2 regions of the Pseudorhizobium sp. NPDC055634 genome follow, and region 1 is predicted to be linked to the other one. Evidence: riboswitches for the same ligand, from Rfam matches in the RefSeq annotation. Region 1 holds a riboswitch; the other holds the start of a gene.

Region 1 (4,878 bases):
GACCTCGAGCACCGCCCGGCTGCCCCGGCCGCCGGCAGCGGCATGACCGAAGCCTGGATCGAAGAAGCCGGCATAGTGGACGCGGAACTCGCCGACCAGCGGGTCGAAGGGCGTCATCTCGGCGGCATAGAGTGGCGGCACGTGCACCGCCTCCCGGGAAACGAGGATGTAGAATTCGTCGGGATCGAGGATGAGTTCGTTGCGCCCGCGGCTGTAGAGGGGCTCCCAGAAGTCGAAGACATCGTGCTGGGCCTTCTTGTCGACATCCACCACCGCCGTGTGGTGCTTGCCCCGGTAGCCGATCAGGCCTTCCTTGTCGCCGGCCTTGTCGCCGGCCTTGTCGCCGGCGAGGTCGATCGACAGCGCGATGCCGCCGCCGCTGACGTTCGGCTGGCTGGAGGCGACCAGCATCTCGGCCTCGTGAAGGCGCATCAGTTCCGGTTCGCCCAATAGGGCATTGCCGATCCGGAAACGTATCTGCGACAGGCGCGAGCCGCGCCGGACGACGATCGGGAAGGTACGCGGGCTGATTTCGAGATAGAGCGGACCCGAATAGCCGGCAGGGATCTTGTCGAACTCCTGGGCGAAATCGGTGATGACGCGGGTGAAGATGTCGAGACGGCCGGTCGAGCTCTTCGGATTGGCCGAGGCAGACATGTCGGCCGGCAGGTCGAGCGTCTCCATCAGGGGCACGATGTAGACGCAGCCGGTTTCCAGCACGGCGCCTTCAGAGAGATCGATCACATGCAGGCTCAGCCGGTCGAGCTTGTCCGCCACCCGGCTGTTGGGCCCGGGCATGAAGCTTGCGCGAACGCGGAAAGCCTTCGCGCCGAGCCGCAGGTCGAGGCTCGCCGGCTGGATCTGGTCGCCGTCCAGCGGCTTCTCGGACGCGAGGCGCCCGCCCTCGAACAGCGCTGCGATGGCCCGGTCGGCCAGGATTCCGGTGGTTCTCTTCATTTTGGTTCTTTCCCGTCAGCCGGACAAAACCAAATGCGCGCCATTGACGCAAGCGAGGACGGGCGGTATGGCAGCTTTATCCCGTGGTGATTTGGCCGGTCGGCTTGCAGCCACGTTAAACAAGTGGCTAAAAAGACCGGGGCGAAACCGGTCTGCTGATGCGACCGGTTTTTTTGTGTCTGAAAGGTGCAAGCGCATGACCACGAAATGGCGCCCCGCAACCCAGCTCGTCCACGGCGGGACGATCCGTTCCCAATATGGCGAGACGTCCGAAGCCATCTACCTGACCCAGGGGTTCGTCTACGAGACGGCGGAGGCGGCCGAGGCGCGCTTCAAGGGCGAGGACGACGGCTATATCTATGCCCGCTACGGCAGCCCGACCAACGACATGTTCGAGAAGCGCATGTGCCTTCTGGAGGGCGCCGAGGAGGCGCGCGCCATGGCTTCGGGCATGGCGGCGGTCGCCGCGGCAATCCTCTGCCAGGTCAAGGCCGGCGACCATATCGTGGCCGCCCGGGCACTGTTCGGATCCTGCCGCTGGGTGGTGGAGACGCTCGCACCGAAATACGGCGTGGAATGCACACTGGTCGACGGGCGCGACCTCGCCAACTGGGAGAAGGCCGTCCGCAAGAACACCAAGGTCTTCTTCCTGGAAAGCCCGACCAACCCGACGCTCGAAGTGATCGACATTGCCGGCGTGGCGAAGCTCGCCAACCAAATTGGCGCGAAGGTGGTGGTGGACAACGTGTTCGCGACGCCGCTCTTCCAGAAGCCGCTCGAGCTCGGCGCCCACATCGTCGTCTATTCGGCAACCAAGCATATCGACGGACAGGGCCGCTGCCTGGGCGGGGTCGTGCTGTCCGACCTCGAATGGATCACGGAGAGCCTGCAGGACTATTTCCGCCACACGGGCCCTGCCATGTCGCCCTTCAACGCCTGGACGCTCCTGAAGGGGATCGAGACGCTGCCGCTCAGGGTCCGCCAGCAGACGCAGAATGCCGCGCGGATCGCCGACCTCCTGGCGAACCACCCCAAGGTGGCGCGGGTCATCTATCCGGGCCGCGCCGACCATCCGCAGGCCGATATCATCGCCAAGCAGATGACCGGCGGCTCGACCCTTGTCTGCCTCGAGCTCAAAGGCGGCAAACCCGCCGCGTTTGCCCTGCAGAACGCCCTGGAAGTCGTGAAGATCTCCAACAACCTCGGCGATGCGAAAAGCCTGATCACCCATCCGGGCACCACGACGCACAAGAACCTGACCGACGAAGCGCGCGCCGAACTGGGCATCTCGCCGGGCACGCTCAGGCTTTCGGCCGGGATCGAGGACACCGACGACCTCGTCGAGGATTTCGCGCGGGCCCTGGATAAGGTGCCCGGCTGATACCGGCAGAAGGGCGCTGTCCGGCCTTCGGATAGCGCCCGGTTATCCTTAACCTGCGATAGTTTCCGCGAGGGACGGCGGAAACCGTTGCAACTCACCGGATTTCTTGACGTTATGACGCAACTGCAGCATATCGCATCCGGTATGCCAGAGGTGCCGCATGTACCGCGCCAGAACAAGAGACATAGAGGTCGTCGTCGAACCTTTCTATCTGGAGGAGCAATCCAGCCCGGAGGATAGCCGCTATGTCTGGGCCTACCATATCGTCATCGAGAACCATTCAGACCAGGCGATCCGGCTGGCGCACCGCTACTGGCACATCACCGACCAGAACGGCATCGTCGACGAGGTCGAGGGGCCGGGCGTGGTGGGCGAACAGCCGCGGCTGATGCCCGGCGATACCTACGAGTATTCCTCCGGCTGCCCGCTGGACACGCCGTCCGGCATGATGTTCGGCCACTACACGATGGAGGACGACGAGGGACGGACGTTCAACGTCGAAATCCCGGCGTTCTCGCTGGACTCGCCGGGACTTCTGAGGGTTCTCAACTGAGGGAACCGTTGCCGGTCACGCCGCCGCGAATTCCTCCGGGGCGAAGCGGTATGTGGTCGAGCAGAATTCGCAGGTCACGGTGATCTCGCCGTTCTCCTCGCTCGCGGTGATCTCCTCGGCGCTGAAGCCGTCCAGCACACCCTTGATCTTCTCGCGCGAGCAGCTGCAGCGATCCAGCACGGACTGCGGCTTATAGACCCTGACGCCGCGCTCGTGGAACAGGCGGAACAGCAGGCGCTCGATCGGCACCTGCGGATCGGTCAGTTCGTCCGTATCGATCGTCTCGACCATGACGCGGGCCTCGGACCAGCCGTCGTCCTCGCTGTGATCATGCTCGCGCTCGTCGCCATCGCCGCCGTGGAGGTCGGGCTGGCGCATGCGCTCGGGCGCCTGCGGCAGGAACTGGGCCACGAGCCCTCCCGCCCGCCAGTTGTGGCGCGGCTTTCCGGCGGCATCCCGATCCAGGAGCTCCGCCACGCCCAGCCTCACCTTCGTCGGGATCTGCTCCGACTGGCGGAAATAGACGCCGGCGATTTCCTCGAGCGACGATCCATCGAGGGGGACGATACCCTGGTAGGGCTGCATGCCGTGGCCATGGTCTATGGTGAAGGCAAGAACGCCGACACCGAGCAGCTCCGGCGGCGATGTCCGGCCTTCCGCAAGTGCGGCAGCCAGCGCCTCCTCGTCGTAACGCGCATAAGCGCGCAACGCGTCGGGGGTGGTGAAATCCGCGACCAGGAGATCGACCGGGCCGTCGCTCTTCGTCTGGACGGTGAACTTGCCGTCGAACTTCAGCGAGGTTCCGAGCAGCGCCGTCAGCACGATCGCCTCGGCCAGCAGGCGGGCGACCGGCGCCGGATAATCGTGACGCCCGAGGATCGCGTTCAGGAGCGGACCGAGCTGGACCGCGCGGCCACGGACGTCCAGGCCTTCCACCTGGAAGGGGACGACGCGATCATCGCCGGCGAAGTTGAAGTCATTCAGTTCAACGGTGGCTTCCGCCATGGTCTGCTCCCTGGCGCCTAACGGCCCAATTTCTACACGCTCGCCTCGCGACGGAACCGCCACGGCGTGAAAGTTGTCGAGAATAACGTGAATTGCCCTTCCGTCACCCGGAAAGGCTCGATAGCCGAGAGGTGGTGTCGGGCCCGCACGAAGTCAAGAACAGGCTCAAAGAGCGCCCAGGCACCACGCGAGGATGGACTTCTGGGCGTGCAGGCGGTTCTCCGCCTCGTCAAAGACGACCGACTGCGGACCGTCGATCACCTCGTCCGTCACTTCCTCGCCGCGGTGGGCGGGAAGGCAGTGCATGAAGAGCGCCTCGGGCCTTGCCTGCTTCATCAGGGCACCGTTCACCTGGTAGGGCTGGAAGATGTTGTGGCCGCGGGCCTTGTGCTCCTGGTTCATGGAAACCCAGGTGTCGGTCACGACACAGTCCGCGCCGGAGACGGCACGCTCCGCATCATGACACAGCATGATGTCGCCGCCATTGTTGCGGGCCCAGTTCAGGAACTTGTCGGACGGTTCCGATCCCATCGGCACGGCCATGTTCATGCGGTATCCGAAGCGGGCGGCACCCTCGACGAAGGAGTGGAGGACGTTGTTGCCGTCGCCCGTCCAGGCAATCGTCTTGCCCTTCACCGGGCCGCGATGCTCTTCGAAGGTCATGATGTCGGCCATGATCTGGCAAGGATGCGTGTCGTCCGTCAGCGCGTTGATGACCGGAACGGTCGCGTGCTCCGCAAGCTCCATAAGGCGCGAATGATCCGTCGTGCGGATCATGATCGCGTCGACGTAGCGGGAGAGAACCTTGGCTGTGTCGCCGATCGTTTCCGCGCGGCCGAGCTGCATCTCGGTGCCGGAGAGAAAGAGCGTTTCGCCGCCCAGCTGGCGCATTCCGACGTCGAAGGAAACGCGCGTGCGGGTGGAGGGCTTTTCGAAGATCATTGCCAGCATCTTGTCGGCGAGCGGCTTGTCCGCCGTTCCG
Region 2 (4,878 bases), on a different contig from region 1:
GCCTTTTCGCAACAAAATACTCCTCCTACTCCTTCCTGAACACGTAATCCGTCTCCTGGCGCAGCACCTCGCCCGGGCGCAGGATCGTGCCGGGGAATCCGTGGTGGTTGACGGCGTCCGGCCAGCCCTGGGTTTCCAGACAAAAGCCGGCAAAGGCCGGATAGCGACGGCCGTCGAGGCCGGGGACGGGTACGTCGAGCTTGTAGCCGGAATAGAACTGGAGGCCTGGCTCCGTCGTGCGAACCTCAAGCGACACGCCGGAACGTGCGCTACGAGCGAGGGCAACCGGGCGTTTGCCCACCCTTTCCTCAGAGAGGCAGAAATTGTGATCGAACAGGATACGTCCTTCCCCCTGAGGACGGTCCATCGGCCCCATGACGCGAAGATCGTAAGGCGTGCCCTCGACCGCGGTCAGGTTTCCGGTGGGGCACTGCCGCTCGTCGACCTCGAGAATATGGTCGGCGGCGATCATGATGTCGTGGCCGAGCGTGGTCTCCGCCCCGTCGAGGTTGAAATAGCTGTGCTGGCAGATGTTGCAGGGCGTCGACTGGTCGGCGGTCGATTCGTAGGTGACGCCAAGCACGCCATTCCCCGGCAGATGGTAGGTAGCCTTTATGGTGCAGTTTCCGGGATAGCCGGCGCGCCCGTCGGGGTCGGTGATCTGCAACACCACCCGGTCCGCAGCAAGGTCGACGATCTCCCAAACCCGTTTCGCCATACCATCGCTTCCGCCATGGAGATGGGTGACGCCCTTCTCGTTGAGTTCGAGCTGATGGACCCTGCCGTCGAGCCGGAAGCGCCCGCCGGTGATGCGGTTGGCGACGCGTCCGGGCGTGGCGCCGAAATAGGATGAATACCGCGGATAGTCGTCGAACTTATCGAAGCCGAGCACCAGGGGCGGCTCGTGACCGTCCAGGCGCAGATCCTGGATGACCGCGCCCCATGTCATGACGGCGGCCGTCAGCCCTCCACCAGAGAGCCGGACCCGATGAACCGTCTCCCCCTTCGCCGTCTTCCCGAAAACTTCCGGCCCTGCCATCGCACCCTCCCAGATCCGCCGCAGAACCTGATCGATTCAGGCGGATGATGCAACTGCAAAGCCCTAGCGTCCGAGGACGCGCGTCACCTGCTCCAGCCCGCCGAGCGTCAGCGGATACATCCGGTCGGAGAGGAGCTGGCGCATCATGCCGATCGACTGGACATAGGGCCATTGGGCGTCCGGCACCGGATTGATCCAGGCAAAGCGCTGGAAATGTGCTGTCACGCGGCGAAGCCACACCTCCCCGGCTTCCTGGTTCCAATGCTCCACGGAACCACCGGGATGGGTGATCTCGTAGGGACTCATCGACGCGTCGCCGACGAAGATGACCCGGTAGTCCTTGCCGAACCCGTTGATGATCGCCTCCGTCGGCACTCTTTCCGAACGGCGGCCGTTGTTCTTCCATACGCTCTCGTAGAGGCAGTTGTGGAAGTAGAAATGCTCCAGATGCCGGAATTCGCTGCGGACGGCGGAAAACAGTTCCTCGACGTCCCGTACGTGATCGTCCATGGAGCCGCCGACATCGAAGAACATCAGCAGCTTTACGGCATTGCGGCGTTCCGGCCGGGTTGTAGCCGTAGGCGCCGAACGGAGAGGTTCCGGCCGTGCCGATCCACTTCGAGCCTCCCTGATGGCGTCCCTTCTGCTCTTCGAGGCGTTTGCGGAGCGTTTCCATCAATGCCTCGAAGCCGCCGAGCGCCTCGACGAGCCGCTTTTCCTCCTCAGTCAGGTGCTTTTCCGCCAGCCTGCGCAGCCACTCGTCCGGAAGCTCGACCACCTCGGCCCCGGCCTCTCCCGAAACCGCCTCCAGCCCGCGAAAATGCGAGCCGAAGACCCTGTCGAACCGGTCGATGTGGCGCTCGTCCTTCACCAGGCATGTCCGCGCGAGGTAATAGAAGGCTTCGACGTCGAAATCCGCAAGCTGCTGCTTCATCCCCTCGAGGAGGGTGAGATATTCCCGCAGCGTGACGGGAACCCTTTCTGCCTTGAGCTGAAGGAAAAAGGAAAGCAGCATTCTACTTGGTCCCGATGCGCTCCAGGTCGTATTCGGTCGTCTGGTAGATCTCGTTGATCCAGTTCCCGAACAGGAGATGCGCGTGGCTGCGCCAGCGGTTCTGCGGCGGCAGGGTCACGTCGTTATGCGGGAAATAGTTGTGCGGCATCTTGATCGGCACCCCGGCATCGACGTCGCGGAAGTACTCCTCGGCCAGCGAAGTGGAATCATACTCCACATGATTGAACATGTAGAGGCGGCGGCCCTTTTCCTCCTCGACGAGACAGACGCCCATCTCGTCGGATTCCATCAGGATCCTGAGGTCGGGGACCTTCTCGATATCCTCGCGCCGAACCTCCGTCCACCTGGACACCGGCACCTGGAAGTCGTCCGAGAAGCCGGTCAGGTAGACGGACGACGGACTGAGATTGCGGTGGCGATAGACGCCGAACGCCTTTTCCGGCAGTTCTTTCTTGGGCACGCCATGGAAATGGTAGATCGCCGCCATCGCGCCCCAGCAGACATTCATCGTCGAATGCACGTTGGTCGTCGTCCAGTCGAGGATCTGCTGCATTTCCTCCCAGTAGGTGACGCTCTCGAAGGGCAGCGTCTCGACGGGCGCGCCGGTGATGATGAAGCCGTCGAACTTGCGATGCTTGATCTCGTCCCAGGTGTTGTAGAAGGCGAGCAGATGATCCTCGGACGTGTTCTTGGCCTTGTGACCTCCGACCCGCACCAGCGACAACTCCACCTGCAGAGGCGTAGCCCCGACGAGCCGCGCCATCTGCATCTCGGTCCGGATCTTGTTCGGCATGAGATTGAGCAGCCCGATCTGCAGGGGGCGGATATCCTGACGCACGGCGACCGTCTCGGTCATCACCCGCACACCCTCCTGCACGAGGGTTCCGAATGCAGGCAGCGTATCGGGAATCTTGATCGGCATCGCACACTCACAAAACAAAAAGCCGGCGGCGACAAATCGCAACCGGCGCGTCAAAGTGAACTTCGCGCGGCCCTTTAGCGACTTGTTTAACGTGGCTGCAAGCCGGCCGGCCAAATCACCACGAAGTGAAATCTAGATAGGCTCTTCTTCCCCGCAGGTCAATTCCGGTCGGCGGGTACGGAGCGTCACCGCTCCCGCCGCGCCATGAAGGCCAGGCGTTCGAACAGGTGGACGTCCTGCTCGTTCTTCAAAAGCGCCCCGTGCAGCCGCGGCAGGATCGTCTTGACGTCGGCGCGCAGGTCCGCCGGGTCGATATCGTCGGATACCAGCAGCCGGATCCAGTCGAGGGCCTCCGAGGTGGACGGCTTCTTGCGCAGGCCCGGCACGTCCCTGATCTGGTAGAACTGCGCCAGCGCGTTGCGGACAAGTTCCTGCTTGATGCCCGGATAGTGCACCTCGACGATATGGGCCAGCGTCTCGGCATCGGGAAAGCGGATGTAATGGAAGAAACACCGGCGCAGGAAGGCGTCGGGAAGTTCCTTTTCATTGTTGGACGTGATGATGACGATCGGACGCTGCCTCGCCTTCACCGTCTCGCCGGTCTCGTAGACGTGGAATTCCATCCGGTCGAGTTCCTGCAGGAGGTCGTTCGGAAACTCGATGTCGGCCTTGTCGATCTCGTCGATCAGCAGGACGGTCTTCCGGGGCGCCGAAAAGGCCTGCCACAATTTACCCTGCCGGATGTAGTTGGCCACATCGTTGACGCGCTCGTCGCCGAGCTGGCTGTCGCGCAGGCGCGACACGGCGTCGTATTCGTAAAGGCCCTGCTGCGCCTTTGTGGTCGACTTGACGTTCCACTCGATGAGGTCGAGACCGAGAGCGGCAGCGATCTGCCTGGCCAGTTCCGTCTTGCCCGTCCCCGGCTCGCCCTTGACCAGGAGCGGCCGTTCGAGACGGATCGCGGCGTTGACGGCGACCATCAGGTCGGTGTCGGCGATATAGTCGGCGGTACCCTGGAACTGCATGATGGACCTGTTCGGATTGTGGCCGCAACCTAAAAGCTCGGCGAATGCCATGCAAGTCGCTTTCCCTCGCCGGCCCGTTTGGGCTATGGGCTTCACCAATGACCAAGTCCACGTTCACGATCCTGCTCGGAGGCGAGCTTACGCTCACCGACCGGCTGCGACGGGCGCTCGAAGGAAGCCGCTTCATCGCCGCCGACGGGGGCATGCGCCATGCCGCGACCCTCGGGATCGAGCCGGAACTTTGGGTCGGCGATTTCGACTCCACGGAGCCGGCCCTGATGAAGGCTTTCCCGGACGTCCCGCGCCACCCGTATCCGTCAGCCAAGAACGAAACCGACGGAGAGATCGCGACGGCCGAGGCAATCGAGCGGGGAGCGGGACGCCTTGTGCTTGCGGGCGCCCTCGGCGGCGAGCGAAGTGACCATGCCCTGCAGCATGTCGTCCATGCCCTGAGCCTTGCCGAGCGGGGCATCGACGTGCTGCTGACCTCCGGAACCGAAGAAGCCGTGCCCCTGCTTCCGGGACGCGTCGCGATCGACCTGCCGGCTGGTTCCTTGTTCTCGGTGATCGGTCTCTCCGACCTGGAGGGTCTCGATATCGTCAACGCCCGCTACCCGCTGGAGAGTTTCTCCCTGCCCTTCGGCTCGTCCCGGACGATTTCAAATGTGGCCAAGGGTCCCGTCACCTTCGCCCTTCAACGCGGCACGGCGATGATCCTCGCCCGCCCCTATGACCTCAGCGGAGCCTGACCCATGGCGCCTCCCATCCTCAAACTCGACGATATCTTCCTGAGCTTCGGGGGCACGCCCCTTTTGGCCGGCGCGAGCCTGCAGGTGGAACCGGGCGACCGCATCTGCCTCGTCGGACGTAACGGATC

Evidence for each region. A riboswitch is a leader RNA that binds a small molecule or an ion and turns the genes downstream of it on or off. The one in region 1 is predicted to bind S-adenosylmethionine.
Region 2: it holds a riboswitch for S-adenosylmethionine, as region 1 does, so the genes downstream of both, metA (homoserine O-acetyltransferase MetA) here and ACWGPT_RS03020 (O-succinylhomoserine sulfhydrylase) in region 1, are expected to answer to the same signal.

The regions. Positions count from the first base shown of each region.
Region 1 is NZ_JBSHHW010000002.1:405-5,282, forward strand. It holds gene ACWGPT_RS03015 (2'-deoxycytidine 5'-triphosphate deaminase) at 1-957, opposite strand, end outside; SAM riboswitch at 1,031-1,109, shown strand; gene ACWGPT_RS03020 (O-succinylhomoserine sulfhydrylase) at 1,154-2,338, shown strand; gene apaG (Co2+/Mg2+ efflux protein ApaG) at 2,499-2,891, shown strand; gene ACWGPT_RS03030 (Hsp33 family molecular chaperone) at 2,907-3,896, opposite strand; gene argF (ornithine carbamoyltransferase) at 4,062-4,878, opposite strand, start outside.
Region 2 is NZ_JBSHHW010000006.1:201,895-206,772, forward strand. It holds gene ACWGPT_RS12335 (aldose epimerase family protein) at 26-1,039, opposite strand; partial or broken gene ACWGPT_RS12340 (vWA domain-containing protein) at 1,103-2,054, opposite strand; gene metA (homoserine O-acetyltransferase MetA) at 2,056-2,976, opposite strand; SAM riboswitch at 3,031-3,108, opposite strand; gene ACWGPT_RS12350 (AAA family ATPase) at 3,162-4,001, opposite strand; gene ACWGPT_RS12355 (thiamine diphosphokinase) at 4,100-4,750, shown strand; gene ACWGPT_RS12360 (ABC-F family ATP-binding cassette domain-containing protein) at 4,754-4,878, shown strand, end outside.